Regions from separate parts of the Pseudomonas sp. XK-1 genome, predicted to be linked through region 2. Evidence: predicted binding sites of a transcription regulator. Region 2 holds the regulator's gene; the other holds the start of a gene.

Region 1 (15,506 bases), on a different contig from region 2:
TGCGCTCGGCACCCATCATGATCTTGTCTTTGGCCAGCTCGAATTCCTTCATTTCCACTACACGCTTACCGGCGCGGGCGGCAAACAGGGAAGCTTCGTTGACCAGGTTGGCCAGATCGGCACCGGAGAAGCCTGGCGTACCGCGTGCAATCACTGCTGGCGCGACGTCTTCACCCATCGGCACCTTGCGCATATGCACTTTGAGAATCTGTTCGCGACCGCGGATATCCGGCAGCCCCACCACCACCTGGCGGTCGAAACGACCCGGACGCAGCAATGCAGGGTCAAGTACATCAGGACGGTTGGTGGCGGCGATAACGATGATGCCATCATTCATTTCAAAGCCGTCCATCTCCACCAGCAACTGGTTGAGGGTCTGCTCTCGCTCGTCGTGACCACCGCCCATGCCAGCGCCACGATGGCGACCCACAGCATCGATTTCGTCGATAAAGATGATGCAAGGCGCGTGCTTCTTGGCCTGTTCGAACATATCGCGCACACGGGATGCACCGACACCGACGAACATTTCCACGAAATCCGAACCGGAAATGGTGAAGAACGGCACCTTGGCTTCGCCGGCAACTGCCTTGGCCAGCAGGGTCTTACCGGTACCCGGCGAGCCGACCATCAGCACGCCACGGGGGATACGTCCGCCGAGACGCTGGAACTTGCCCGGATCACGGAGGAACTCAACCAGCTCGCTGACTTCTTCCTTGGCCTCGTCGCAGCCGGCAACATCGGCGAAGGTGGTCTTGACCTGATCCTCGGAGAGCAGGCGAGCCTTGGACTTGCCGAAGCTCATCGGCCCGCCCTTGCCGCCTGCGCCGCCCTGCATCTGGCGCATAAAGAACATGAATACGGCGATGATCACCAGGATCGGGAAGCTGGCGACCAGCAGCTGAGTCCAGATGCTCTGCTGCTCCGGCTGCTTGCCGACGATTTCAACATTGTTGTCGATCAGGTCCTTGATCAGGCCATTGTCCTGGATCGCCGGACGCACGGTCTCGAACGAGGAGCCATCGCCGCGGATGCCACTGATAATAAAGCCGTCGACGGTCACTCGCTTGACGGAGCCGTCCTGGACCTGCTGGATAAACTCCGAGTAGTTGAGTTTGTTCGACTCACTCGGGCTGGAAAAATTGTTCATCACCGTCACCAAGACGGCGGCGATGATCAGCCACAGGACCAGATTCTTTGCCATGTCGTTCAATTAGCTACCCTCTGCAGCAGGCCTCGTGTCGAAGCGTGCTTCGCATGACGACCAGTTATGTACCGATCTAACTTACTACACAACGCCCGCACCTGGCAGACGCCGTCTGTAACCCTTTATTTGCATGCAACTCGCAGCACCTTGCCATACCCGGTTGGACCGGCCTGACAACGCATGGTTGCATGGCGCTCAAAGCCCGCGAAACCCGCGCGCCAGCATATATTGCTCGCGAGAACGGTCGCGCGAGGACAAGGGTTTGCGCATCTGCACCTTGTCGAACAGCTGCCGCACCTGCTTGTGATACAGATCGAAACCTTCACCCTGGAAGATCTTGATCAGAAAATCCCCGCCCGGACGCAATACCCGGGTCGACAGATCCAGGGCCAGCTCACACAGGTACATCGCGCGCGGCTGATCCGACTCCCTTACCCCACTCATATTGGGGGCCATATCGGAAATCACAAGGTCCACCGGCTGATTACCGATGGCCTCGAGGATCTGTGCGAACACTGCATCGTCGGTAAAGTCGCCCTGGATGAAATTGACATCGGGAATGCTGTCCATCTCCAGGATATCGGAGGCGATCAACCGCCCCTTGTCGCCGATCACTCGACTGGTGACCTGCGACCAACCGCCAGGCGCAGCGCCCAGATCGACCACGGTGATGCCCGGCCGCAGGATGCGGTCCTTCTCCTGGATCTCCAGCAGCTTATAGCTGGCGCGCGAACGATAGCCGTCCTTCTGCGCCATTTTCACGTACGGGTCGTTGAAATGCTCTTTCAGCCAACCTTGACTGGTCTTGGAACGGGCCACGCAACACCTCGAACTTTACAAAGCATGAATATCTGGGCGGCCCCGAGAGCGCTCGGGTAAACTGATCGCCGTTTTTTACCAGATTAAATGCAGGAATCAGATTATGCCGCTCACTCAAGAGCAGAAGAAACAATTCAAATCTATCGGTCACCACCTGAAACCCGTATTGATCGTGGCCGACAATGGTTTGACCGAAGGCGTGCTGGCCGAACTGGAGCGCGCCCTGAGCGATCATGAACTGATTAAAGTGCAACTGCGCATCGTCGAGCGCGAAGCCCGCCTGGCCGCCATCAACGAGCTGTGCAAGGCCGGCAAGGGCGAACTGGTGCAGGTTATCGGCAAGATGGCCCTGATTTACCGTAAGAACCCCAAGCCGAACAAGAACCTGTCGAATATCCACCGCCAGCACGGCTGACAGCTTCAGGCGGCATGCCCCCTGCCCTTGCGGGAGGCATGCTGCTTGGTACCGGCACTGCCCGGAACAGGCTGCAACACCAGCAGCAAACCGCAGAACGCCATTACCAGATAGCTGAACATCAGCCAGAGCCCAGCCGCATCGGGCATAAGACGCTGCGCGCCGAGATAGCTGGCAGCCATCAGCACCACCACCAGCAATAACTGCCCACGCATATCCCGCCACAGACTCGCCAGCCCCTCACCGCGCACCAGTACCAGCACCTGCACACCGGCACAAGCCGCCGTCAGCCCCACCAACAGCGGGCGCAGAGCATTGCTCAACTCCTCGACCAGCAGCGAGGCCAGCCCGGTCTTGGCGATGGCCGGCAACAGCAGAAAATGCAGCAACCAGAGACCGCCGACCCAGAGGGTCTGGGCCAGCAGCCAGCTAATCGCCCCGGCATCGCGTGCAGCGGGCTTAGATATGACGAACCTCGACGATCTCATACTCGACGGTGCCGCTGGGCGTCTTCACCACCACCACATCACCCTCTTCCTTGCCGATCAGGGCACGGGCAATGGGCGAGCCGACCGACAGCTTGCGCTGTTTGATATCGGCCTCGTCTTCACCCACGATCTGATAGGTCACGCTTTCGTCGGTTTCGACGCTGGCGATCTCCACCGTAGTGCCGAAGATCACCTTGCCGGTGTGCTCGATGCTGGTGACATCAATCACCACGGCATTCTGCAGACGGCCTTCGATATCGCGGATACGCGCCTCGACCATGCCCTGCTGCTCACGCGCGGCGTGATATTCGGCATTCTCCTTGAGGTCGCCCAGTTCGCGCGCCGTGCCGATGTCCTGGCTCAGCTTGGGGCGCACCACCTTGGTCAGATGAGCAAGCTCTTCCTCCAGGGCGCGTGCGCCCTGGACGGTCATTGGGTATTTGGTCATGCCTTGAGTCCTGCATGCAGATCCTGCAGGCGGCGCACGGTCTTCTCTGGACCGAATTTCAGCGCCTCACAGATCGCCTGACCCGCCGCAATGGTGGTGGTGCAGTAGATCTTGTGCTGCAGAGCGTTACGACGAATGGAGTAGGAGTCGGCGATAGACTGACGCCCTTCGGTGGTGTTGATGATCAGGGTAACTTCGTCATTCTTGATCATGTCGACCACGTGCGGACGGCCTTCGGTCACCTTGTTGACCCGACGCACCGGCAAACCGGCGGCCTCGATCAGCTTGGCAGTACCGGCGGTTGCCACCACCTCAAAACCCAGCTCGATCAGGTCGCGAGCGACGTCAGCCACCAGCGGCTTGTCGTCGTCACGCACGCTGATAAAGGCAACGCCAGCGTTCGGCAGCACTTCGCTAGCGCCCATCTGGGCCTTGGCAAAGGCTTCACCGAAGCTGTCACCGACACCCATGACTTCACCGGTGGACTTCATTTCCGGGCCGAGGATCGGGTCGACGCCGGGGAACTTGGCGAAGGGGAATACCGCTTCCTTGACGCTGTAGAAGTTGGGGATGATTTCCTCGGTGAAACCGACTTCGGCCAGAGTCTTGCCGGCCATGACCCGGGCACCGAGCATCGCCAGGGAAATGCCGATGCACTTGGAGACGAACGGCACGGTACGCGAGGCGCGGGGGTTCACCTCAATGACGAAGATGTCCTCGCCCTGCACCGCCATCTGCACGTTCATCAGGCCGACCACGCCGAGTTCCAGGGCCATTTTCTTGACCTGATCACGGATCTCGTCCTGGATATGCGCCGGCAGCGAATACGGCGGCAGCGAGCAGGCCGAGTCACCGGAGTGCACGCCAGCCTGTTCGATGTGCTGCATGATCGCGCCAATCACCACGGTCTCGCCGTCGCAGATGGCATCGATATCGACTTCGATGGCGCAGTTGAGGAAGTGGTCGAGCAGCACCGGGCTGTCGTTCGACACCTTCACCGCTTCGCGCATATAGCGCTTGAGCTCTTCTTCCTGGTAGACGATTTCCATCGCCCGGCCGCCCAGTACATAGGACGGACGCACCACCAGCGGATAACCAATGACCTTGGACGCGGCCAGGGCCTCTTCTTCGCTACGCGCAGTGCAGTTCGGCGGCTGACGCAGGTGCAGGCGCTGCACCATCTGCTGGAAGCGTTCGCGGTCTTCGGCGCGGTCGATGGCATCCGGCGAGGTGCCGATAATCGGCACGCCGGCTTCTTCCAGGGCGCGGCAGATCTTCAGCGGCGTCTGACCGCCGTACTGCACGATCACGCCTTTGGGCTGTTCGACGCGGACGATTTCCAGCACGTCTTCCAGGGTTACCGGCTCGAAGTACAGGCGGTCGGAGGTGTCGTAGTCGGTGGAGACGGTTTCCGGGTTGCAGTTGACCATGATGGTCTCGTAACCATCTTCACGCAGCGCCAGTGCAGCGTGTACGCAACAGTAGTCGAACTCGATGCCCTGGCCGATACGGTTGGGGCCGCCGCCGAGGATCATGATCTTGTCGCGGTTAGACGGCGCGGCCTCGCACTCTTCCTCGTAGGTCGAGTACATATAGGCGGTGTCGCTGGCGAATTCGGCAGCGCAGGTGTCGACGCGCTTGTACACCGGCAGCACTTTCAGCTTATGGCGGTGGCTGCGCAGGCTCTTCTCGGAGACGCCGAGCAACTTGGCCAGGCGGATATCGGAAAAGCCTTTGCGCTTGAGCTTGTACATCAGATCGCGGTCGATGCTGGCCAGACTCAGGGTCTTGATCCGCTCTTCGTCCTTGATCAGGTCCTCGATCTGCACCAGGAACCATTCATCGATGTTGGTCAGTTCGAAGATTTCCGCGACCGTCTTACCGGCGCGGAAGGCGTCGGCCAGATACCAGATGCGGTCGGCACCCGGCACAATCAGCTCGCGTTTGAGAATGCTTTCGGCTTCCGGATCGCTCAGATCGAGAATCGGATCGAATCCGGACACACCGACTTCCAGACCGCGCAGGGCTTTCTGCATGGACTCCTGGAAGGTACGACCGATGGCCATAACTTCGCCGACCGACTTCATCTGAGTAGTCAGGCGGGCGTCAGCCTTGGGGAACTTCTCGAAGGCAAAACGCGGAATCTTGGTCACGACATAGTCGATGGCCGGCTCGAACGAGGCCGGGGTGCGACCACCGGTGATGTCGTTGGACAGCTCGTCGAGGGTGTAACCCACAGCCAGCTTGGCGGCGATCTTGGCGATCGGGAAGCCGGTGGCCTTGGAGGCCAGGGCCGAGGAACGCGATACGCGCGGGTTCATCTCAATCACGACCATACGGCCAGTGTTCGGACAGATGCCGAACTGCACGTTGGAGCCGCCGGTTTCCACGCCGATCTCGCGCAGCACCGCCAGGGAGGCGTTACGCAGGATCTGGTATTCCTTGTCGGTCAGGGTTTGCGCCGGAGCCACGGTGATCGAGTCGCCGGTGTGCACGCCCATCGGGTCGAAGTTTTCGATGGCGCAGACGATGATGCAGTTGTCCTTCTTGTCGCGGACCACCTCCATCTCGTATTCCTTCCAGCCGATCAGCGATTCGTCGATCAGCAGTTCGCTGGTCGGCGACAGATCGATACCGCGGGCGCAGATCTCTTCGAACTCTTCGCGGTTATAGGCGATACCGCCGCCGGTGCCGCCCATGGTGAAGGACGGACGGATGATGCAGGGAAAGCCGACCTTCTCCAGCACGCCGTAAGCTTCTTCCATATTGTGCGCGATGCCGGAAACAGGGCAGGCCAGGCCGATGTCTTTCATCGCCTTGTCGAAGCGCGAACGGTCTTCAGCCTTGTCGATGGTGTCGGCGTTGGCACCGATCATTTCCACACCGAACTTTTCCAGTACGCCGTGCTTTTCCAGGTCCAGCGCGCAGTTCAGCGCGGTCTGGCCGCCCATGGTCGGCAGCAGGGCGTCCGGGCGCTCCTTCTCGATGATCTTGGCCACGGTGGACCACTTGATCGGTTCGATATAGGTGGCGTCGGCCATGGCCGGGTCGGTCATGATGGTGGCCGGATTGGAGTTGACCAGGATGACCCGGTAACCCTCTTCCTTCAGCGCCTTACAGGCTTGCGCACCGGAATAATCGAACTCGCAGGCCTGGCCGATAACGATCGGGCCGGCACCGAGGATCAGGATGCTTTTGATATCTGTACGTTTTGGCATAGCGGTTACTCGAATCCTTGGGTCGGTCGGCGAGGTTTAGCGGCGCTTGGCCATGGCTTCGATAAAACGGTCGAACAGCGGGGCCACATCGGCTGGGCCGGGGCTCGCTTCGGGGTGACCCTGGAAGCTGAAGGCGTCCTTGTCGGTACGCTCGATACCCTGCAGGGAACCGTCGAACAGCGATTTGTGAATCGCCCGCACATTGCTCGGCAGGCTGGCCTCGTCCACGGCGAAACCGTGGTTCTGGCTGGTGATCATCACCACACCCGTGTCCAGATCCTGCACCGGGTGGTTGGCACCGTGGTGACCGTGGCCCATTTTCAGGGTCTTGGCACCGGAGGCCAAGGCCAGCAGCTGGTGGCCGAGGCAAATGCCGAATACCGGAATTTCGGTTTCCAGCACGTCCTTGATCGCCTGGATCGCGTAGTCGCAAGGCTCGGGATCACCCGGACCGTTGGACAGGAACACACCATCGGGATTCAGCGCCAGCACATCATTAGCCGGGGTTTGCGCCGGCACTACAGTGACGCGGCAACCGCGCTCGACCAGCATGCGCAGGATGTTCAGCTTGACCCCGTAGTCGTAAGCGACCACATGGTAAGGCAGCTCACTGGCTGGAATTTCCGGATGGCTGTCCTCTTTCAGGTTCCACACACTGGAGCGCCACTCGTAGCGCTCGGTGCAGCTGACCACCTTGGCCAGGTCCATGCCCTTGAGGCCAGGGAAGCTACGGGCCAGGTCCAGGGCTTTCTCTTCGGTGGCGTCATCGCCGACCAGAATGCAGCCGTTCTGCGAACCCTTCTCACGCAGGATACGGGTCAGGCGACGGGTATCGATACCGGCGATGGCGACGGTGCCGTTTTCCTTGAGGTACTCATCCAGCGGCTGCTTGTTGCGCCAGTTGCTGGAGATCAGCGGCAGATCACGAATGATCAGGCCGGCGGCCCAGACCCGGTTGGACTCGGCGTCTTCCGGCGTGGTGCCGGTGTTGCCGATGTGCGGGTAGGTCAGGGTAACAATCTGCTGGGCATAGGAAGGATCGGTAAGGATTTCCTGATAGCCGGTCATGGCGGTGTTGAAAACCACCTCTCCAATAGTCTGGCCATCGGCACCGATGGCCTCGCCGCGAAAAATACTGCCATCAGCAAGAGCCAAAATGGCAGGTTTAAGGGCTGGCTTACTCAAGAAAACCTCCGAAGATCGAAACGTGAAGCAAACGCAGATTGTAAAAAAGCGGGATGACGTATCAACCGTCACCCCGCTTTTTTATCTGATTCATTCTGCGCAACTTTAGTGGACACACTAAAGCGGGAAGCTTACAGAAAAATGCCTTTTTGGTCCACCGCAAGATGCGAGCAACTCGCAAAAAGGCATCCGGGGCCTGACAGACCGCTTAATTAAGCCCCAGTCAAGTGAGACCCAACACATCCTGCATGTCGTACAGACCAGGCTGTCGTCCTTGCAGCCACAATGCCGCGCGCACCGCGCCTTTGGCGAAGGTCATGCGGCTCGATGCCTTGTGGGTGATTTCCACCCGCTCGCCATCGGCGGCGAACAGCACAGTGTGATCGCCGACCACATCGCCCGCGCGCACGGTGGCGAAACCTATGGTCTCGCGCTCGCGGGCACCGGTCTGGCCCTCACGGCCATACACCGCAACTTTCTGCAGATCACGCCCCAGGGCATTGGCTACCACTTCACCCATGCGCAAAGCGGTGCCGGACGGCGCATCGACCTTGTGGCGGTGGTGCGCTTCGATGATTTCGATATCCACGTCATCGCCCAGCACCCGCGCCGCGGTGTCGAGCAGCTTCAGACACAGATTGACGCCGACGCTGAAGTTGGCGGCAAACACGATGGGAATCTGCTTGCCGGCCTCGGCCAGCAGCTGCTTTTCCTGCGGGGAAAAGCCGGTGGTGCCGATAATCATGGCCTTGCCGGCGGCGCGGCAGATTTCCAGGTTCTTCAGGGTGACCGATGGATGGGTGAAATCGATCAGCACATCGAATTGATCGAGCACCGCATTCAGATCACCGGACAGATTGACGCCAATCTTGCCCTGCGCCACCAGTTCACCGACGTCGGCACCAACCAGGCTGCTATCGGCACGATCGATGGCCGCGCTCAGCTGCGCACCATCGGCCTGCTGCACCGCTTCGATCAGGGTCTTGCCCATGCGCCCGGCGGCGCCCATTACTGCGATACGTTGCATAGCTATCAGCTCCAAGCTGTCGCCACAGGCTGCAGCCGCCGCCCAGCGACCGCGCAGCCTGTCAGCGGAATTTACAGGTCGCCAAAGAAGCGCTTCACGCCCTCGAACCAGCCATTGGCCTTCGGCGAGTGCGAGCTGTCACCCTCCAGGGACTTGCGGAACTCGTCCAGCAGTTCACGCTGACGCTTGTCCAGGTGCACCGGGGTTTCCACCACCACCTTGCACATCAGGTCGCCGGCACCGCCGCCGCGCACCGGGGCTACGCCCTTGCCGCGCAGACGGAACATCTTGCCGGTCTGGGTGCCTTCGGGAATCTTCAACTTGACCCGGCCATCCAGGGTCGGCACTTCCAGCTCGCCACCCAGGGCCGCATCGGCGAAGCTGATCGGCACTTCGCAGTACAGGTGCTTGCCGTCACGCTGGAAGATCGCGTGCTCGCGCACATTCACCACCACGTACAGATCGCCCGCCGGACCACCCATGGCACCCGCCTCGCCTTCGCCTGACAGGCGAATGCGATCACCGGTATCGACGCCCGCAGGCACCTTCACCGACAGGGTCTTGTGCTCTTCCACCCGGCCATGACCATGGCAGGAACCGCACGGGTCGGTAATCATCCGGCCACTGCCATGGCAACGCGGACAGGTCTGCTGTACCGAGAAGAAACCCTGCTGCATACGCACCTGGCCGATACCGCCACAGGTGGTACAGGTCACCGGACTGGTGCCCTTCTTCGCTCCGGAACCGTCGCAGGTCTTGCAACCCACCAGGGTCGGCACGCGAATGGTCACAGTAGTGCCGCGCACCGCTTCTTCCAGGTCCAGCTCCAGGGTGTAGCGCAGGTCGCTGCCGCGCTGCGCGCCACCGCGCTGACCACCGCGACCGCCGCCACCGAAGAAATCGCTGAATACATCGCCGAAGATATCCGAGAAGTTCGCCCCACCCGGACCACCACCGCCGCCACCCATCTGCGGATCGACGCCCGCATGACCGTACTGATCGTAGGCCGAGCGCTTGCCGGCATCGGAGAGCACTTCGTAGGCCTCGTTGGCTTCCTTGAACTTCTCTTCCGAGGCTTTATCGTCGGGATTACGGTCCGGGTGATGCTTCATGGCCAGGCGGCGGTAGGCCTTTTTCAGCTCCGCTTCACTGGCACCGCGCTCGACACCGAGCACCTCGTAATAGTCACGTTTAGCCATAAGTCTTCAATACCTTCAAATCGTCTGCTCCAGACACGCCAACGCGGGAGCAAGCTCCCGCGCGGCGGAACATGCCGGGTGCGACTCGCGTCGCGCCCGGCCAGAGCGGCATAAGCTCGCGCTTACTTGTTTTCTTTGACCTCTTCGAACTCGGCGTCGACTACGTCGTCCCCAGCGTCCTTGGCTTCTTCACCGCCCTGGGCTTGCGCACCCGGCTGCGGCTGTTCGGCGTACATCTTCTGCGCCAGCGGCGTGGTGGCTTCGGACAGAGCGGCCATCTTGGCGTCGATTTCGGCCTTGTCGTCGCCCTTGATCGCCACTTCCAGCGCACTCAATGCGGTTTCGATGGCAGCCTTCTCGTCAGCAGTGACCTTGTCGCCAGCCTCGGTGATCATCTTGCGGCTGGCGTGCACCAGCTGATCGCCCTGGTTACGCGCAGTGGCCAGCTCTTCGAACTTGCGGTCTTCCTCGGCGTTGACCTCGGCATCGCGCACCATCTGCTGGATCTCTTCCTCGGACAGACCCGAGTTGGCCTTGATCACGATGGACTGAGTCTTGCCGGTGGCCTTGTCTTTCGCACCGACATGCAGGATGCCGTTGGCGTCGATGTCGAAGGTCACTTCGATCTGCGGTACGCCGCGCGGTGCCGGCGGAATCTCGGCCAGGTCGAACTTGCCCAGGGATTTGTTCTGCGCGGCCTGCTTGCGCTCGCCCTGCAGCACGTGAATGGTCACGGCACCCTGGTTGTCGTCGGCGGTGGAGAACACCTGAGACTTCTTGGTCGGGATGGTGGTGTTCTTCTCGATCAGCGCGGTCATCACGCCGCCCATGGTTTCGATACCCAGGGTCAGCGGGGAAACGTCGAGCAGCAGCACGTCTTTGACGTCGCCAGCCAGCACCGCGCCCTGAATGGCAGCACCCATGGCCACGGCTTCGTCCGGGTTGACGTCTTTACGCGCTTCCTTGCCGAAGAAATCGGTCACCAGCTTCTGTACCAGCGGCATGCGGGTCTGACCACCAACCAGGATCACGTCGTTGATCTTGCTGATGTCGATACCAGCATCTTTCAGGGCGATGCGGCAAGGCTCGATGGTGCGCTGCACCAGGTCTTCAACCAGCGATTCCAGCTTGGCGCGGGAAATCTTCACGTTCAGGTGCTTAGGACCGGTGGCATCTGCAGTGATATACGGCAGGTTGACATCGGTCGACTGGCTCGAGGACAGCTCGATCTTGGCCTTCTCAGCGGCTTCTTTCAGGCGCTGCATGGCCAGCGGGTCACCCTTGAGGTTCATGCCGCTTTCTTTCTTGAATTCGTCAACGAGGTAGTCGATCAGACGAATATCGAAGTCTTCACCGCCGAGGAAGGTGTCACCGTTGGTGGCCAACACTTCGAACTGGTGCTCGCCATCGACTTCGGCGATTTCAATTACCGAAACGTCGAAGGTACCGCCACCCAGGTCATACACGATCACGGTGTGATCGCCCTTGGCCTTGTCCATACCGTAAGCCAGAGCGGCTGCGGTGGGCTCGTTGATGATGCGCTTGACGTCCAGACCGGCGATACGGCCGGCATCTTTGGTGGCCTGACGCTGGCTGTCGTTGAAGTAGGCCGGCACGGTGATCACCGCTTCGGTCACTGGCTCGCCGAGGTAGTCTTCGGCGGTCTTCTTCATCTTCTTGAGGATTTCAGCCGAGATTTGTGGCGGTGCCATTTTCTGGCCGTTCACTTCAACCCAGGCGTCGTTGTTGTCAGCTTTGACGATCTTGTACGGGACCATCTGGATGTCTTTCTGCACAACTTCTTCGTCAAAACGACGACCGATCAGACGCTTCACCGCGTACAGGGTGTTGTGCGGATTGGTCACTGCCTGACGCTTGGCCGACTGGCCGACCAGGATCTCGCCATCGTTGGCGTAGGCGATGATCGACGGCGTGGTGCGCGCGCCTTCAGCGTTTTCAATAACTTTGGCCTTGCCGTTTTCCAGAACCGAGACGCACGAGTTGGTGGTCCCCAGGTCGATACCGATAATTTTGCCCATCTTCACTCTCCCGAAGCTTTGATAATCCCGCCGCTGATCGTTGTCAGCAGCGGTAGCACTAAAACGCTTGACTCTTTAATGGGGGCAGCGCGGCGAATTTCAAGCCTGCTCATCAATCGATGGTGGCGCTTGTACCGGTGCCTTGCTGACCACCACCATGGCCGGGCGCAACAGGCGACCATTGAGCATGTAGCCCTTCTGGAACACCTTGAGCACACTGTTAGGCTCGACGTTGGTGCTTTCCTGCATCGCCATCGCCTGATGGTGTTCGGCGTTGAACGGCGCGCCGTGCGGGTCAATGGCTTCCAACTGGTGGCGCTTGAGGGTGTCACTGAACAGCTTGAGGGTCAGTTCCATGCCCTCACGTACGGCCTTGATCGCCTCATCATCCGGACTGGACAGTTCAAGACCACGCTCCAGGCTATCAATCACCGGCAGCAGGTCGTTGGCAAATTTCTCCAGAGCGAACTTGTGCGCTTTTTCTACATCCTGCTCGGCGCGACGACGCACATTCTGTAGATCGGCGGCCATGCGCAAGGCCTTGTCCTGAGCGAGCGCCAGCTCTTCCTCCAGCACCTGGATGCGCGCATCCAACTCGTCGCCAGAGGCCGTTTCGGCACCCACAACAGGGTCAGGAAGCGGGATATCTTGGTTCTGTTCGTCAGCCATGCGTTTCTCCTCAAAAAATTCGACGCGGACCTAAACCCACGTGTCTGACCGCTATATGGGGACAAATTTCAGGCTTTCAAGGATCAAAGGCGGATTGTCAGTCGGCCGACAAACACTGTATAAATATCCACACCTATTACCTGGGAGGCCTCACCATGCTGGTGCACCTGTCCGTACACAACTACGCCATCGTTGAACATCTTGATCTGGAACTGGACGCCGGCATGAGCGTGATCAGCGGCGAAACCGGTGCCGGCAAGTCGATCATGCTCGACGCCCTAGGCCTGTGTCTGGGTGACCGCGCCGACAGCGGCGTGGTGCGCCCCGGCGCAGACAAGGCGGATATTCTCGCCAGCTTCGACCTGAGCGACATTCCCGAAGCGCGCGCCTGGCTGGCCGAGCGCGATCTGGACAACGACGGCCCGTGCATCCTGCGTCGCGTGATCACCGCCGAAGGCCGCTCGCGCGGCTATATCAATGGCGCGCCCTGCCCTCAGGGTGACCTCAAGGCCCTGGGCGAGCGCTTGATCGATATCCACAACCAGCACGAACACCAGTCGCTGCTCAAGGCCGACACCCACCGCCGTCTGCTCGACGAATACGCCGGCTGCCAGGAACTGGCGCGCCAGGTGCAACTGGCCGCCCAACGCTGGAAACAGACCAAGAGCGAACTGCAACGCATCTCCAGCATCGGCGACGAGCAGCGCGCACGCCACCAACTACTCAGCTATCAGCTTGAAGAGCTCGACAATCTGGCCCTCGGCGAGAACGAGCTGGACAACCTGGAGCAGGAACACAAGAACCTGACCAACGCCGAAAGCCTGCTCAGCGCCTGTCGCCTGGTGATTGAGCAATGCAGCGAGAATGACGCCGGCAACGTACTCTCGGCGCTAACCAGCAGCCTTAATCGCCTCGGTGCCTTCCAGGGCCAGCCCGGAGCCTTGAGCGAAGCCACCAACCTGCTGGCCAGCGCGCAGATCCAGGTAGAAGAAGCGGTCGGCGAGCTGAACCGCTTTCTCGACCACTTCGACGCCGACCCCGAGCGCCTGCAACAGATGGAAGAGCGCCTGGACGCGATCTACACCCTGGCGCGCAAGCACCGTATTCAGCCCGGTGAGCTGATCGCCATGCAGCAGCAACTGTTCGAAGAGCTGGAAAGCCTCAACGCCGACGACCAGGCCGCCGAACGCCTGAGCGAAGAGCTCGGTGCCTTCGAGCGTCATTACCAGGAAAAGGCCACGGAACTCAGCGCACTGCGCAACAAGGCCGCCAGCGCACTGGCCGCAGCGGTGGAACTGGAAATGCAGAACCTGGGCATGCCCGGCGGGCGTTTCAGTATCAAGCTGAGCGCCAACCCCAGCAACGAGCCGCACCCCAACGGCCTGGAGCAGCTGGAATTCCTGGTCAGCGCCAACCCAGGCCAGCCGTTGAAGGCCCTGGCCAAGGTCGCCTCGGGCGGTGAACTGTCGCGCATCAGCCTGGCGATTCAGGTGATCACCGCGCAAACCTCGCGGGTACCCACCCTGGTCTTCGACGAAGTGGATGTGGGCATCGGCGGCCCCACCGCCGAAGTGGTCGGCCAGCTGCTGCGCCGCCTCGGCGAGCGTGGCCAGGTACTGACCGTCACCCACTTGCCGCAAGTCGCCGCGCAAGGACACCAGCACCTGTTCGTACACAAGGCGCGTGACAGCGACGCCACCCGCACCGCCGTGAGCAAGCTAAGCGCCACGCAGCGGGTCGAGGAAATCGCCCGCATGCTCGGCGGCGTCGACCTCACCGAAGAATCCCTGGCCCATGCGCGGCAGATGGTTGGTAGCGTCCAGGCCTGATCGAACAGACCGCAGAAAGCACAAAGGCGACCCTAGGGTCGCCTTTGTCATGCAGCAGTCAATCAGGTTTTCTTGCGCACATAGAGCACAAGGTTGTGATCGACCAGCTCGAAACCGTGCTCTTTGACGATTTCTTTCTGACGTTTTTCGATCTCGACATCGAAAAACTCGATCACCTCGCCCGAATCGACACAGACCATATGATCGTGATGACCACCGTCGGCCAATTCGAACACGGCGTGGCCGCCATCAAAGTTGTGTCGCACCACCAGACCCGCGGCCTCGAACTGGGTCAACACGCGATAGACGGTGGCCAGCCCCACGTCATCGCCCGCCTCCATCAGTGCCTTGTAAACATCCTCTGCACTCATGTGACGCTGACCGGCGGAGTCGAGCATTTGCAGAATCTTGACCCGTGGCAGGGTCACTTTCAGGCCAGCCTTGCGTAGTTCGCTATTTTCAACCATGGTCTGCTTTCTCACGGAAGCGGCTTCGCAGCTTCCTTTATTGCGGGTATGATCCGGGGTTATATTGCCCAGCCAAGATAGTGGAAGTCGCCCACCGATGCAAAAAACCAAACTCCTGCTGACCAGCCTTACCCTTACAGGGCTACTCGCACTCGCCGGTTGTTCATTCCCCGGGGTTTATAAAATCGACATCCAACAGGGCAATGTCGTAACGCAAGACATGATAGACCAGTTGCGCCCGGGAATGACCCGCCGGCAAGTGCGGTTTATCATGGGTAACCCACTGCTCACCGACACCTTCCACACCAATCGCTGGGACTACCTGTACAGCATCCAGCCTGGTGGCGGACAGCGCCTGCAGGAACGCATCAGCGTCAACTTCAGCGCCGATGACCAGCTGGTGGGCCTGTCCGGTGACTTTATGCCCGGCGTCAGCCGCGATCAGGCCATCCTCGGCGAAGACAGCGGCGTGACCACAGCACCCGCCACGCCGCGTCCG
Region 2 (15,506 bases):
ACTCCGGTCAAGGCGCTGTCCGGTGGCGAGCGGGCGCGTCTGCTGCTGGCCAAGCTGTTCAGTAAACCGGCCAACCTGCTGGTGCTGGACGAGCCGACCAACGACCTGGACGTGGAAACCCTGGAACTTCTGGAGGAAGTGTTGCTGACCTTCCCCGGCACCGTGCTGATGGTCAGCCACGACCGGGCTTTCCTCGACAACGTGGTGACCAGCACCCTGGTCTTCGAGGGCGATGGCCTGGTGCGCGAGTATGTCGGTGGTTATCAGGACTGGCTGCGTCAGGGCGGTTCGCCGCGCCTGCTTGGAGTCGGCGAAAGCAAGGCCGGCAAGCCTGAGCTGGCCTCGGCCGTGGTCGAAACCCCGGTGGCCGCAGAGCCCGTGGTCGCGCCGGCATCTGCTAGCAAGAAAAAACTGAGCTACAAGTTGCAGCGCGAGCTGGAAGCCATTCCGGGGCAGATCGATAGCCTGGAGCAGCAGGTGGCCACTCTGGAGGCGCAGATCGGTGCCCCACAGTTCTATCAGCAGCCTGCGGAGCAGAGTGCTGCGACCCTGGCGCGCTTGCAGGCTGTGCAGCACGAGCTGGAGCAATTGGTCGAGCGCTGGGCCGAGCTGGAAGGCTGAGCCCCGGCAAGCCTGTCGAAGACCCTCAAACAGAACATCAAGAAGTCTGGCGGAGCATCCATGGCCATCGAGTACCGCATCACCCTCGACGACAATCATCAGTTCAGCTATTGCATCGAACTGGACCGTGCCTATGCCGCAGCGGCCGTCCAGACCGCACCGGCCTGGACGCGTCTGGGGCACCAGCAGTGCAGTAACTGCCCGCTGAGCAAGGACACTTTCAGCCATTGCCCGGCCGCGGTGGATCTGCACCGGGTGATCGAGGATTTTCAGGGCTTGCCGGCGTTCAAAAAGGCGTCGGTCTGGGTGCGTACGCCGGAGCGCGAGTACACCAAGCTGGTGAGTCTGGAGGAGGCCCTGCGTTCACTGCTCGGGGTGATCATGGCCACCAGCGCCTGTCCGATACTGGGCAAGTTGCGGCCCATGGCGCACAACCATCTGCCCTTTGCCAGCAACCAGGAGTTCACCCTGCGCACCGTGTCGCTGTACCTGAGCCGGCAGTATTTCAACGCCCGCGAAGGCCGTCATGCCGACTGGGAGTTGAAGGGGCTGGTGCGCATGTTCCAGCAGTTGCAGCTGGTCAATCAGGCGTTCTGGCAGCGGATTCACGACACCTGTGAAGGTGACTCCAACCTAAAGGCCTTCCTCACCTTCTTCTCGATGTCGTCGAGCATGAGCTACTCGCTGGAAACCCAGTTGCAGAAGATCCGCCCGCTGGTCATGAGTTCGGGCGAAACGCCTGACTGATATGCGCCGAAGGCCGTTGGTCGCGGCGTTATTCGGCTTTCTTCAGGCGCACGGCGAGGACATCGCAGGGAGCACCGTGGAGTACGTCGTTGGCGGTGGAGCCGAGCAGCAGGGCCAGGCCGTGGCGGCCATGGCTGCCGACAATGATCAGGTCGCAGCCCTGTTCTTCGGCCAGGCGGTGGATTTCCTGGCGCGGCTGGCCGTAGGCCAGGTGGCGGTGATCGGCGGTCACGGCCGGGTATTTGCCGGCAAAGCTGTCCAGGCGCTCGCGGGCCTGGTCGAATTGCTGCTGCTGGAGCATCGACAGATCCATCGGCACGTCGCCGCCGAAGGCCATGGCCATGGGTTCGACTATATGCACCACGGACAGGCGGGAACCACTGGCAGCTGCCAGCTTCTGGGCGCGGTGCATGACCGGGTCGCATTCTTCGGTGAGGTCGACGGCAACCAGAATATGCTGGTAGGGCATGGGTGACTCCTTATTAAAGGACAGTTGAATAGCTCAAGTATGGCTGTCCTGAGCGTTGATGACAGGTTTTTGCCTGCAAGAGTAAGTATATGAGTCCATGGATATCTTTACTGCTGGTGGCGTTCGCCCTTAGTCCGTTGGCATGGCTGGTACAGTCGCGCCGCCAGCGTGGGCAAATGGATGTGCGATTGCAAGCGCGGCGTATGGGCGTGGCCATGCAGCTGATGCCTCAGGAGTGGCCCCATTGGCTGGAGCGCTTGCCGCCTAGTCCGTGCCCGCAGTATCACAGTGTGAGGCGACGCGGGCGACAGGACAGCTGGTGCTATTGGCAGTACGAGCCTGGCCAGTGGCTGAACAAATGGCGCGAGCCCTGCGAGGACGGCGAGTTGCTGGCGCAATTGCTCGAATTGCCGGTAGATGTGTTCAAGGCCGAGGCGAATACGCAGGTGGTTGTGCTTTGTTGGGGTGAGCGGGGCGGCGAAGAGGCGTTGCAGCGGATTGCCGAATTTCTGCAGCTAAGGGCTTGAGTGCGGGAGTGCTGGCGTAGCCGTTACACGCAACAAGACTGCGCGTGCCTCGGCCAATGCCAAAAGAAAGCCCAGCGCAAGCGCTGGGCGAGAGACGGCCAGGCAGGCCGGTAAAGCGAATAATTATGGCTGTGGCGTAAGCAGCCCGTTAGAGCTGTCTGGTGGCGTACTGGCCGGCAATCTCTTCGCAGCCCTGAATAATGGTTTCGGCATATTTGTTGACCAGAAACGGCACGCTATTTTCGTTGTAGTTGATCAGTGACTTCTCAATATAGCGCCATTTGGTCGCCACGTTGCCCCAGGATTGCCGAAGTTGTCCGTTGTTTTTCGGTGCTTTCTCCAATACGTCCAGCGTGCTGGCGAACTCGCTCACCAGTTCCTCGATCGGACGGCTTTCGCCGCCGCCGATAAAGGTTGCGCCGACTGAGGCACTTCGTGACGCGTAATCGACGGCGATGGCCTGCATCAGCAGGCTTTGCTCGCGGCTGCGCTGGGCCATTGGGCTCACCTTGTAGCTACTTTCCTGCTGCAGTCTGTTATACAACTCGAGACTCAGGGCCATAAGCTGGCTATTGCTATCCGCCAGATCAGCCACCGGCTGCAGATCGGTGAAACCGTTGGTCTTGAGAGCCGCGGTCAGGGTATTCAGGTCCGCCTGGTAGCCTTGCCACTGCTGCGCAAGCTGGACGCGCAGGGCCTTGGAGCCGTCCCCCGGCATTTCCACAAGCGCCTCCAGGTGGCCGTTGGCCGCCGCCAGTGACTCGTTGATCATGCGCTCGTAACGTTGATCGCCTTCCATGCCGTTGAACATATAGAAATCGCCCAGGCTTTTTTGCGCCGCCAGACGTAACTGATGCAGCTGGAGCAACTGGCTGGCTGGCTCTGCGGCTTGGCTTGTGAGGCTTAATAGGGGCAGGGTGATTGCGAGCAGGGTGCTCAAGGCACCGGCAAGCAGACGGCTCGACATGGGGGACTCCGGGCACCCGCGCAGGCGGGCTCTAGCTGGTTGTTATTGTTGTGGCTGCGGCAGCTCTAGCGCGGCCGTGTGGCGGCGACTGTACCCGCAGGTCCGGGATTTTGCCAGGTATCGAGCAGAAATCATGCTTGCACCATTATCGTGCCGAATATTGCTGTATCGATGCTAATGATCGCCTTTTCGCTGCAGAGTTTTCGTGAGCCAAGCCTGCGCAGAAACGTAATTTTTTGTACGGCGCACAAGTCCTAACGGGCCAATTGACAAGTTGGGGCTTTTCCTTGAAGGTGTGCACACCCAAATCAAACGGGCGTATGAATTGAGCGTTTGCCTTCAAAGGCACCGCCTTTACAGCCCGATTATCGCGTCGGTGGGTGTGCCAGGCTGATTGGGGCTACTCTGAGACGGCTATGCCGTGGAGTAGCTTGCTGGTTGGCTCCGATGTGTACCGTTCAGCTTCCATACCGTGGAGATCAGTTGATGATTTACGAAGGTAAAGCCATCACGGTTAAGGCTCTTGAGAGTGGCATCGTCGAATTGAAATTCGACCTCAAGGGTGAATCCGTCAACAAATTCAACCGTCTTACCCTCAATGAGCTGCGTCAATCCGTTGATGCAATCAAGGCTGATGGTTCGATCAAGGGCGTGATTGTCACCAGTGGCAAAGACGTATTTATCGTCGGTGCCGACATCACCGAGTTCGTCGACAACTTCAAGTTGCCAGACGCAGAGCTGGTGGCTGGCAACCTCGAAGCCAACAAGATCTTCAGTGATTTTGAAGACCTCAATGTTCCGACCGTAGTCGCGATCAATGGCATCGCCTTGGGCGGTGGTTTTGAAATGTGCCTGGCGGCGGATTACCGTGTCATGGCCGAAGGCGCTCAGGTCGGCCTGCCCGAAGTCAAACTGGGTCTTTACCCAGGCTTTGGCGGCACCGTACGTCTGCCACGGGTTATCGGTACCGATAACGCCGTCGAGTGGATCGCTGCCGGTAAAGAAAACCGCGCTGCCGACGCCCTCAAAGTTGGCGCAGTGGACGCCGTGGTTGCCGCTGACAAGCTGCAAGCCGCTGCTCTGGACCTGATCAAGCGCGCCATCTCCGGCGAGCTGGACTTCAAGGCCAAGCGTCAGCCCAAGCTGGAAAAGCTCAAGCTCAACGCCATCGAGCAGATGATGTGCTTTGAAACCGCCAAAGGTTTCGTCGCAGGCCAGGCCGGCCCGAACTACCCGGCTCCGGTTGAAGCCATCAAGACCATTCAGAAAGCTGCCAACTTCGGTCGCGACAAAGCGCTGGAAGTGGAAGCTGCTGGCTTCGTCAAACTGGCTAAAACGCCGGTTGCTGCCAGCCTGATCGGCCTGTTCCTGAACGATCAGGAACTGAAGAAAAAAGCCAAGCAGCACGACGAAATCGCCAAAGACGTGAAACTCGCCGCCGTACTCGGTGCGGGCATCATGGGTGGCGGTATCGCCTATCAGTCGGCTTCCAAGGGCACCCCGATCCTGATGAAGGATATCCGTGAAGAGGGTATCCAGATGGGCTTGAACGAGGCGAGCAAGCTGCTCGGCAACCGTGTTGCCAAAGGCCGCATGACTGCCGCGAAGATGGCTGAAGCCCTCAATGCCATTCGTCCGACCATGTCCTACGGCGATTTCGGCAACGTCGACATCGTTGTCGAGGCTGTGGTCGAGAACCCCAAGGTCAAGCAGATCGTGTTGGCCGAAGTGGAAGGCGTGGTTCGCGAAGACGCGATCCTGGCTTCCAACACCTCGACCATTTCCATCAACTTGCTGGCCAAGGCCCTCAAGCGTCCGGAAAACTTCGTCGGCATGCACTTCTTCAACCCGGTGCACATGATGCCGCTGGTTGAAGTGATTCGTGGCGAGAAGTCCAGCGACGTAGCTGTGGCGACCACCGTTGCCTACGCCAAGAAAATGGGCAAGACCCCGGTTGTGGTCAACGACTGCCCAGGCTTCCTGGTTAACCGTGTGCTGTTCCCGTACTTCGGTGGCTTCTCCAAGCTGCTGGAATTCGGCGTCGACTTCGTGCGTATCGACAAGGTCATGGAGAAGTTCGGCTGGCCCATGGGCCCGGCGTACCTGTCCGACGTGGTTGGTATCGACACCGGTCACCACGGCCGTGATGTGATGGCTGAAGGCTTCCCGGACCGCATGGCTGTTGAAGGCCGTACCGCGGTTGACGTGATGTATGAAGCAGATCGCCTGGGCCAGAAGAATGGCAAAGGCTTCTACTCCTACGAAATGGACAAACGCGGCAAGCCGAAGAAGGTTTCTGATCCGGTTGCCTACGAGTTGCTCAAGTCCATCGTGACCGAGCAGCGTGAAGTGACTGATGAAGACATCATCAACTTCATGATGATTCCTCTGTGCATGGAAACCGTGCGTTGTCTGGAAGACGGCATCGTCGAGACCGCAGCTGAGGCCGATATGGGCCTGATCTACGGCATCGGCTTCCCGCCGTTCCGCGGTGGTGCGCTGCGTTATATCGATACCGTCGGTGTAGCCGAATTCGTTGCCCTGGCCGACAAATACGCCGAGCTGGGCGCGCTGTACACCCCGACTGCCAAGCTTCGCGAAATGGCCGCTAACGGCCAGAAGTTTTTCGGTTAATCGCGGACAGACTAGAGCGAGAGTGAATTTATGAGCCTGAATCCTAGAGATGCAGTCATCGTCGACTTCGGCCGCACCCCGATGGGTCGTTCCAAGGGCGGCATGCATCGCAACACCCGTGCCGAGACCATGTCGGCTAACCTGATCAGCGGCGTGCTGGCACGTAACACCAAGGTCGATCCGGCCGAAGTGGAAGACGTGATCTGGGGCTGCGTCAACCAGACCCTGGAGCAGGGCTGGAACATCGCGCGCATGGCGTCGCTGATGACCCAGATCCCGCACACCAGTGCTGGCCAGACCGTGAGCCGCCTGTGCGGTTCGTCTATGAGCGCCCTGCACACTGCCGTGCAGGCGATCCAGACCGGCAACGGTGACGTGTTCGTCATCGGCGGTGTGGAGCACATGGGCCACGTAGGCATGATGCACGGCGTTGATCCAAACCCGCACCTGTCGCTTTACGCGGCCAAGGCCTCGGGCATGATGGGTCTGACGGCTGAAATGCTCGGCAAGATGCATGGCATCAGCCGTGAGCAGCAGGACGCATTCGGTGAGCGTTCGCACCGTCTGGCCCACAAGGCTACCGTCGAAGGCAAGTTCAAGGATGAAATCATCCCGATGCAAGGCTACGACGAGAACGGCTTCCTGAAGGTGTTCGACTACGACGAAACCATTCGTCCGGAAACCACCCTGGCAAGCCTGGCTGCGCTGAAGCCTGCGTTCAACCCCAAAGGCGGCACCGTGACTGCAGGTACGTCCTCGCAGATCACTGACGGCGCTTCCTGCATGATCGTCATGAGCGCTCAACGCGCTCAAGACCTCGGCATTCAGCCAATGGCCGTGGTTCGCGCCATGGCCGTGGCCGGCGTTGATCCAGCGATCATGGGTTACGGTCCAGTACCCTCGACTCAGAAAGCCCTCAAGCGTGCTGGTCTGACCATCAACGACATCGACTTCTTCGAGCTCAACGAAGCCTTCGCTGCCCAGGCTCTGCCTGTGCTGAAGGACCTGAAAGTGCTCGACAAGATGGAAGAGAAGGTCAACCTGCACGGCGGCGCGATCGCCCTGGGTCACCCGTTCGGTTGTTCCGGTGCGCGTATCTCCGGTACCCTGCTGAACGTGATGAAGCAGAATGGCGGCACCTTCGGTGTGTCGACCATGTGCATCGGTCTCGGCCAAGGCATCAGCACCGTCTTCGAACGCCTCTAAGCTTCATCGGTGTAAGAGATGGAAAAACCGGGGCCAAGTGCCCCGGTTTTTGTTTATCAGCAGAAAATCTTCAAGGAATTCACCGATGCAGCTACAGCCCGGTCTTTACCGTCACTACAAAGGCCCTGAATACCGTGTGTTTGGCGTTGCCCAGCACTCCGAAACGGAGCAGGCGATGGTGGTCTATCAGGCGCTGTACGGCGAGTTCGGCCTATGGGTGCGACCGTTGGAGATGTTCTGCGAAAGCGTTGAGGTGGACGGCGAGACGGTTCCACGCTTTGCTTTGATTCAGGCTGAAACCGCACTCTTTACTCGGCCTTGAGCTGACATCGGGCCATTGCTGCGCTTGACCTCGGCCGGACCACCACTATATATAGCGGTGCCGCGCTAACAGGCAGTACAGCGCCTCCCGCATTTATTTACCGAATTTCAGGAATTTTCCAATCCATGGGCAAATCGCTGGTCATCGTGGAATCCCCGGCCAAGGCCAAGACCATCAACAAGTACTTGGGCAACGAGTACGTGGTGAAGTCGAGCATCGGCCATATCCGTGACCTGCCTACCAGTGGTTCGGCGAGCACGGCCAAGGAACCGGCCAAACGCGGCAAGGCCGCTGCAGGCGAAGTGCCGGCGCTGTCCCCCAAGGAAAAGGCCAAACGCCAGCTGTTTACCCGTATGGGGGTCGATCCCGAGCACGGCTGGAAGGCCAAGTACGAGATCCTCCCGGGCAAGGAGAAGGTGGTTGAAGAATTGCGCCGCCTGGCCAAGGATGCCGACACCATCTATCTCGCAACCGACTTGGACCGCGAGGGGGAAGCCATTGCCTGGCACCTGCGCGAATCCATCGGTGGCGACGACAGCCGCTACAAGCGCGTGGTGTTCAACGAAATCACCAAAAAGGCGATCCAGGAAGCGTTTTCCAAGCCTGGCGAACTGGATATCAACAGGGTCAACGCCCAGCAGGCGCGGCGTTTTCTCGACCGCGTAGTGGGCTATATGGTTTCGCCACTGCTGTGGGCCAAGATCGCCCGCGGCCTGTCGGCCGGCCGTGTACAGTCGGTAGCCGTGAAGCTGGTGGTCGAGCGCGAGAAAGAGATCCGCGCCTTCGTTCCGGAAGAATACTGGGAAGTCCACGCCGATCTGGGCACCGCCAAGGACGCCACCGTGCGTTTCGAGGTGGCCCGCGAGAACGGTGCCGCCTTCAAGCCGCTGAACGAAGCTCAGGCCATGGCGGCCCTGGCTACGCTGAAAGCCTCCAGCTACAGCATCAGCAAGCGTGAAGACAAACCGACCAGCAGCAAGCCTTCGGCACCCTTTATCACCTCCACCCTGCAGCAGGCCGCGAGTAATCGCCTGGGCTTCGGGGTGAAGAAGACCATGATGATGGCCCAGCGTCTGTATGAGGCCGGCTACATCACCTATATGCGTACCGACTCGACCAATCTCTCGGCCGATGCCGTGACCATGGTGCGTGACTTTATCGAAGGCGAGTTCGGCAAGAAGTACCTGCCGGCCAACCCGATTGCCTACAGCAGCAAGGAAGGGGCCCAGGAAGCTCACGAAGCGATTCGTCCTTCCGACGTCAACCTCAAGCCGACTCAGCTGTCGGGCATGGAACGCGACGCCGAACGTCTGTATGAGCTGATCTGGCGTCAGTTCGTGGCTTGCCAGATGCCGCCGGCCGAGTACCTGTCGACCACGGTTACCGTGACTGCAGCGCAGTTCGAGCTGCGTGCCAAGGGCCGTATCCTCAAGTTCGACGGTTATACCCGGGCGTTGCCACAGCTGAGCAAGCCGGGCGATGACGACGTGTTGCCGGAAATGGAGCAGGGCGAAGTGCTCAAGCTGGTCAAGCTTGATCCCAGCCAGCACTTCACCAAGCCGCCAGCGCGTTACTCGGAAGCCAGCCTGGTCAAGGAAATGGAAAAGCGCGGTATCGGTCGTCCGTCGACCTATGCAGCGATTATCGGCACCATTCAGGATCGCGGCTATGTGGCGTTGCACAACCGTCGCTTCTACTCGGAGAAGATGGGCGACATCGTCACCGAACGTCTGGCCGAAAGCTTCTCCAACCTGATGGACTACGGCTTTACCGCCGGCATGGAAGAGCACCTGGACGATGTGGCCCAGGGCGAGCGCGAGTGGAAGCATGTGCTCGACGAGTTCTATGGTGACTTCAAGAAGAAACTTGAAGTGGCCGAGGCGGGCGAGGGTGGCATGCGCGCCAACCTGCCGACCCTGACCGATATCCCATGCCGGGATTGCGGCCGGCCGATGACCATCCGTACCGCCTCAACCGGTGTGTTCCTCGGTTGCTCCGGTTATGCCCTGCCGCCGAAAGAGCGCTGCAAGGCCACCGTCAATCTGGTGCCGGGCGACGAGATTGCTGCGGACGACGAGGGTGAGTCCGAATCCCTGGTGTTGCTCGGCAAGCACCGCTGCCCGATCTGTTCGACCGCGATGGACGCCTACCTGCTGGATGAAACCCGTAAGTTGCATATCTGCGGCAATAACCCCGATTGCGCGGGTTATGAGGTGGAGCAGGGTCAGTATCGGATCAAGGGCTATGAAGGCCCGAGCCTGGAGTGCGACAAGTGCGGCAGCCAGATGCAGCTCAAGACCGGTCGCTTCGGCAAGTTCTTCGGTTGCACCAACAGCGAATGCAAGAACACCCGCAAACTGCTGAAAAGCGGTGAAGCGGCCCCACCGAAGATGGACCCGGTGAAGATGCCCGAGCTCAAGTGCGAGAAGGTCAACGACACCTACATCCTGCGTGATGGTGCCTCGGGGCTGTTCCTGGCTGCCAGCCAGTTCCCGAAAAACCGCGAAACCCGTGCACCGCTGGTATTGGAATTGATTCCGCACAAGGATGAGATCGATCCCAAGTACCACTTCCTCTGTGATGCACCGAAAAAAGACCCGCAAGGTCGCGCAGCAGTGATCCGCTACAGCCGCAAGACCAAGGAGCAGTATGTGCAGACCGAAGTCGACGGCAAGCCGACCGGTTGGCGCGCGTTCTTTGATGGTGGCAAGTGGAAAGTCGAAGACAAGAGCTGATCTGACTAAGTGCGCGTCTGCCCTTGGCCGGCGCGCGTATGCTTATCCGATCCGTTAGGGAGGGTGCCGCCATGGCCAATGAACTCTATACCCGCACCAATCAGAAAATCTTCTACGCCGGCCTTGCGCTGGAGTCCTGGCGCAAGGCCGAGCAGGGGCAGAGCATGAATGCCCTGGCCCTGATCCAGGCTGAACGCGAGGCTGCGCTGTTTCATCTCTATGGTGCCCTGCTGGGGCTGTGCCATGAGATCGCCGGCTATTATCGGCTAGCGGACAGTGCGGCTCCGCAAGCCGAACGCTTTCTCACCGAGGAGGTGTTGCAAGCAGCGCCGAGCCAGGAACTGGGTGAGCTGGTCGAGTTGGCGCAGTCCGCCGACAGCTGGGTTGCTCAGTTGCTCAAGGCCTATGCCGAGCTGTTTCAGCCGCCGCAGGCGGGTAAGAAAGCCAAGGTCGACCCCAGCACTCCATTGATCACAGCGGTCAGCCTGGATGAAGAAGTCGCACCCCTGGCGCAGGAGACGCTTGAAGCCTGGCGTCAGCAGCTGAAGGTTCTGGCGCAGCGCTTTCGGCAAACCCTGAGCGAGTGGTAAGCGGCTGATTGGACCGGTGGACTAGGGCGAGCCCTGATCGGCTGTTACAATGCCGACCTTTCGTGGAGAACCAAGCCAATGCCTACATCATTCCTGGAAATTGTCGAGTTGCCCGACGGGCGCATTGCCCTGCGCCGCGCAGAGGATGAGGAGTCGTTGGTGGTGCTGGATTTTTCCGATGGTGCCAAGGCTTTCCTGCAAGGCCAGCATGTCGAAGTGGCCAAGGCCATGCTCAATGTCGGTGTGCAGATGGCCGGTCGCCTGGCGGAAAACAACTTTCAGCAGGAAGAAGGGCCGCGGGTTCTGCATTGATGCTGTGCGCATTCTGGCTCTAACCAGAATGCTCTGCTCGCGCTAGATACTCCCTGCATCCAGTCCTACTGGCTGCCACGCACGTCCCTGTGCGGATCGCTGACCAATTATCCCAGGCTGATATTCAGGCTTTGCGCCTTGCCCTGCCGTGCGGCCTGCTCAAGCTGTTGCCGCGCATGGCGTTCGAGCGGGTGCAGCCAGCTGACAACGGTATGGCTGCGGCCCAGCTTCAAGGCTTGTTGCGCCAGCTCCAGCGCGTTCTGTGCACCGCGCGGGTGGAGCAGCAGGATGCGTTCGCGGTTCAGGCCGGCCTCGCGTAGCCAGGTCTGGGTCAGGCTTGATGGTGGGGCAATCAGGGTCAGCCAGCGCTCGTCGTGGTTTTCGCTGAGCTCACGCAGAATCGGCGCTAGAAGGTTCAGGCAGTGCCCGGCTGCACCACGCAGCGACAGTTCACTGAACGTCTCTGTCTCATCCTGCCAGGGCAGCTCGCCGCCATCGGCAAGCATTGGGTTCACTGTCGCTGCCAGAAACGCATCGAACAGGGGCAGTTGTGTATGGTCCAGGGATTGTGGGAACTGCATAGATCCTCCACTAGCGGCGGATAACGCCGACGCTCAAGCCTTCAATAATCAGATCCTGTTCTTCCAGGTTCACTTCGATCGGTGCGAACTCCGGGTTTTCGGCGATCAGCCAGACCATGTTGCCTTCGCGCTTGAAACGTTTGACGGTCACTTCATCGTCGATACGCGCCACCACCACCTGGCCGTTGCGGGCTTCGCGGGTGGTGTGTACGGCCAGCAGGTCGCCATCGAAGATGCCGATGTCCTTCATGCTCATGCCTCTGACACGCAGCAGGTAGTCCGCCCTGGGGTGGAAGAACTCCGGGTTAATCTTGCAGGACTCTTCAATATGCTGTTGAGCAAGAATTGGAGCTCCCGCCGCCACTCGGCCAATGACCGGCAGGCCTTCTTCTTCCTCGGCGTTGGGTTCGAAGCCGGGAATGCGTATACCGCGCGAAGCCCCGGGGGTCATCTCGATGGCACCTTTACGGGCCAGGGCCTTGAGATGCTCTTCGGCCGCGTTGGGTGATTTGAAGCCCAGTTTCAAGGCGATTTCTGCACGGGTTGGCGGGTATCCATTGTCCTCCAGGCATTGCTTGATAAAGGCGAGAATTTCAGCTTGGCGCGGCGTCAGTTTGAGCATGGCTGTCTCTGTTTTTTTGTACAGTGACTGGGATTATATACAGTGATCTGCCGTTGGCAATCATTCTGTGCCTATGTCTGCTGAATAAAGCCTTATCCAGCTTGTATAGTGAGGTTCTGTTACCTGGCCGACCTGACGCTCGTCTAGGCATTGTCCGTGCAGTTTTTGCTCGGTACGCGTGACTGATCAGCCACAAGGTGGTTTGCCCGACTTGACAAGGCGGGCGGCTGAAACGTATGTTTCAAACAAGTGTTTGTTCAGATGAAAAGAGTCATGGCCCAGTCCGAAACCGTTGAACGCATTCTCGATGCAGCAGAGCAGTTGTTTGCGGAGAAAGGTTTCGCCGAAACCTCGCTGCGTCTGATCACCAGCAAGGCCGGGGTCAACCTGGCGGCGGTGAACTATCACTTCGGCTCGAAGAAGGCCCTTATCCAGGCGGTCTTCTCACGCTTTCTCGGCCCCTTCTGTCTGAGCCTGGAGCGTGAGCTGGATCGCCGTCAGGCCAAGTCGGATACCAAAGTCAGCCTGGAAGAGCTGCTTGAGTTACTGGTTGAGCAGGCGTTGGCAGTGAAGCCGCGCAGTGGCAACGATCTTTCAATCTTTATGCGCTTGCTGGGCCTGGCCTTCAGCCAGAGCCAGGGGCACCTGCGCAAGTACCTCGAAGAGGTCTACGGCAAGGTATTCCGTCGTTATATGCTCCTGGTGCACGAAGCCGCCCCACGGATTCCGCCGCTGGAGCTGTTCTGGCGGGTGCACTTTATGTTGGGGGCGGCGGCCTTCAGCATGTCTGGGATCAAGGCGTTGCGGGCCATGGCGGAAACCGATTTCGGCGTTAATACCTCAATTGAGCAGGTCATGCGTTTGATGGTGCCTTTCCTGGCGGCCGGCATGCGTTCGGAAACCGGGCTGAGCGACGAAGCCCTGGCCAGCGCCCAGCTCAAACCGCGCAGTAAAACGGCAGCCGCTCCCAGCAAAGTTTGAAGGGCCTGGGTGGGCGTGGTGGATGTGATCCGCTAAGCTAGCCGCCCATGGCGACTCTCGATTTTCTGCATATCTCCCTGGCCGATCAGTGCCTGTATGGCTTTGCCGACGGGCAGCTGTTGCTGCGCCTGAAGGTTTCCACCGCACTCAATGGTCCCGGCGAACGCAATGGCTCTGGTTGTACGCCGCGTGGTCTGCACCAGGTACGGGCGAAGATCGGCGAGGGCTTGCCGCTGGGGGCTGTGCTGCGTGGGCGGCGCTGGACCGGCGAGGTCTGGTCGCCCGAGTTGCACGAGCAGTTTCCCGGGCGCGACTGGATTCTCAGTCGTATTCTCTGGCTCAGTGGCTGCGAGCCTGGGCGCAATCGGCTGGGCGAGGTCGATACCTTTCGCCGTTATATTTACCTGCATGGCACACCGGATACCGAGCCCATGGGCGTTGCGCGTTCCCATGGTTGCGTGCGTCTGCGCAACAGCGATCTGTTGGCATTATTTTCCCGGGTGCCGGTGCATTGTGCCGTGCGCATCGACGAGGCCCCGTGCCCGCAGTGGGCGGCTGCGCCTCTTATTTAAGGATGAGTTGTGAGTTCAAGCATGCAAGGTTCACTGATGCTGGATATCGCCGGTACCTGGCTGACGGCCGAGGATCGACAGATCCTTCGTCAACCCGAGGTCGGCGGTCTGATTCTATTTGCACGCAATATTGAAGAGCCGCGCCAGGTGCGCGAGCTGGCTGCGGCCATTCGTGCCGTGCGCCCCGACCTGCTGTTGGCAGTGGACCAGGAAGGCGGCCGGGTGCAGCGCCTGCGTCAGGGCTTTGTGCGCCTGCCGGCGATGCGCGCGATTGCCGATAACGTCAATGCCGAAGCCCTGGCCGAGCATTGCGGCTGGATCATGGCCAGCGAGGTTCTGGCGGTCGGCCTGGACCTGAGCTTCGCTCCGGTGCTGGACCTCGATCATCAGCGTAGCGCGGTGGTTGGCAGTCGCGCCTTCGAGAGCGATGCGCTGCGTGCCAGCGACCTGGCCGCTGCCTTTATCCGCGGCATGAACGCGGCGGGCATGGCGGCGACCGGCAAACACTTTCCCGGCCATGGCTGGGCCGAGGCGGATTCCCATGTGGCCATTCCACTGGATGAGCGCAGTCTCGAGCAGATTCGTGCCGTCGATCTGCTGCCCTTTGCCCGTTTGAGTCGGCAGCTGGCGGCGGTGATGCCGGCCCATGTGATCTACCCTCAGGTAGACAGCCAGCCGGCGGGTTTCTCGCGTCGCTGGTTGCAGGATATTCTGCGCGGCGAGCTGGGCTTTACCGGGGTGATTTTCAGCGACGACCTGTCCATGGCTGGGGCTCACGTGGTCGGCGATGCGGCTTGCCGTATCGAGGCGGCGCTGAGCGCCGGTTGTGACATGGGCCTGGTGTGCAATGACCGGGCTGCGGCAGAGCTGGCCCTGAGCGCCTTGCAGCGCCTCAAGGTGCGAGTACCACAGGGCCTGGCGCGTATGCGTCGCCAGGCCTTTCCGGGTGTTGAATATCGGCAGAACCCGCGCTGGCTGGAAGCAGTGGGCGCGTTGCGTGCCGCGCAATTAATCGATTGAGGAAGATTGGATGACTGTTTACGCCATTATCGGTGGTACAGGCCTGACTCGCCTGGATGGCTTGACCATTACTGCTGCACTGCATCTGGATACGCCCTATGGAACGCCTTCCGCACCTGTGCTCAAGGGCGAGTATGCCGGGCGCGAGGTGCTGTTCCTCGCTCGTCACGGGCACCCACACCGGATACCGCCACATCAGGTGAACTACCGTGCCAATCTCTGGGCACTGCGCGAGGCCGGGGCCAAGGCGATTATTGCGGTCAATTCGGTGGGCGGTATTCATCCTGCCATGGTCACCGGGCACTTCTGTCTGCCGCACCAGATCATCGATTACACCAGTGGGCGCGAGCACACCTTCTATGAGGGCGAGCTGGAGCATGTGACCCATGTGGACTTCAGCCACCCCTACGATGCCGGCCTGCGCGGCAAATTGGCGGAGGCTCTGACGGCCGAGCGCTGCGGGTTCAGCAGTCATGGCCTGTACGGTTGCACCCAGGGGCCGCGCCTGGAGACGGTGGCCGAGATCGCCCGCATGGAGCGTGATGGCTGCGATATCGTCGGCATGACCGGCATGCCGGAAGCGGCACTGGCCCGTGAACT

Evidence for each region. The regulator LexA, encoded in region 2, represses DNA repair genes until DNA is damaged. The targets are predictions, from matches to a motif close to CTGTNTNNNNANACAG.
Region 1: a site for LexA is predicted at 12,827-12,842, ahead of recN (DNA repair protein RecN). Genes of this name have one in related genera too.

What each region holds. Positions count from the first base shown of each region.
Region 1 covers NZ_JBBPES010000005.1:344,316-359,821, reverse strand. The annotation lists gene ftsH (ATP-dependent zinc metalloprotease FtsH) at 1-1,201, opposite strand, end outside; gene rlmE (23S rRNA (uridine(2552)-2'-O)-methyltransferase RlmE) at 1,400-2,023, opposite strand; gene WMW70_RS15520 (YhbY family RNA-binding protein) at 2,127-2,438, shown strand; gene WMW70_RS15515 (DUF4149 domain-containing protein) at 2,444-2,926, opposite strand; gene greA (transcription elongation factor GreA) at 2,898-3,374, opposite strand; gene carB (carbamoyl-phosphate synthase large subunit) at 3,371-6,592, opposite strand; gene carA (glutamine-hydrolyzing carbamoyl-phosphate synthase small subunit) at 6,629-7,777, opposite strand; gene dapB (4-hydroxy-tetrahydrodipicolinate reductase) at 8,001-8,804, opposite strand; gene dnaJ (molecular chaperone DnaJ) at 8,876-10,003, opposite strand; gene dnaK (molecular chaperone DnaK) at 10,126-12,042, opposite strand; gene grpE (nucleotide exchange factor GrpE) at 12,142-12,711, opposite strand; gene recN (DNA repair protein RecN) at 12,867-14,540, shown strand; gene fur (ferric iron uptake transcriptional regulator) at 14,603-15,007, opposite strand; gene WMW70_RS15465 (outer membrane protein assembly factor BamE) at 15,105-15,506, shown strand, end outside.
Region 2 covers NZ_JBBPES010000002.1:68,737-84,242, reverse strand. The annotation lists gene WMW70_RS06105 (ATP-binding cassette domain-containing protein) at 1-621, shown strand, start outside; gene WMW70_RS06100 (DUF6901 family protein) at 682-1,368, shown strand; gene WMW70_RS06095 (universal stress protein) at 1,397-1,837, opposite strand; gene WMW70_RS06090 (hypothetical protein) at 1,927-2,364, shown strand; gene WMW70_RS06085 (hypothetical protein) at 2,513-3,331, opposite strand; gene fadB (fatty acid oxidation complex subunit alpha FadB) at 3,818-5,965, shown strand; gene fadA (acetyl-CoA C-acyltransferase FadA) at 5,996-7,171, shown strand; gene WMW70_RS06070 (DUF1653 domain-containing protein) at 7,257-7,493, shown strand; gene topA (type I DNA topoisomerase) at 7,619-10,228, shown strand; gene WMW70_RS06060 (DUF6586 family protein) at 10,300-10,818, shown strand; gene WMW70_RS06055 (hypothetical protein) at 10,897-11,130, shown strand; gene sulA (SOS-induced cell division inhibitor SulA) at 11,238-11,711, opposite strand; gene lexA (transcriptional repressor LexA) at 11,722-12,333, opposite strand; gene WMW70_RS06040 (TetR/AcrR family transcriptional regulator) at 12,607-13,314, shown strand; gene WMW70_RS06035 (L,D-transpeptidase) at 13,362-13,886, shown strand; gene nagZ (beta-N-acetylhexosaminidase) at 13,908-14,906, shown strand; gene WMW70_RS06025 (S-methyl-5'-thioinosine phosphorylase) at 14,917-15,506, shown strand, end outside.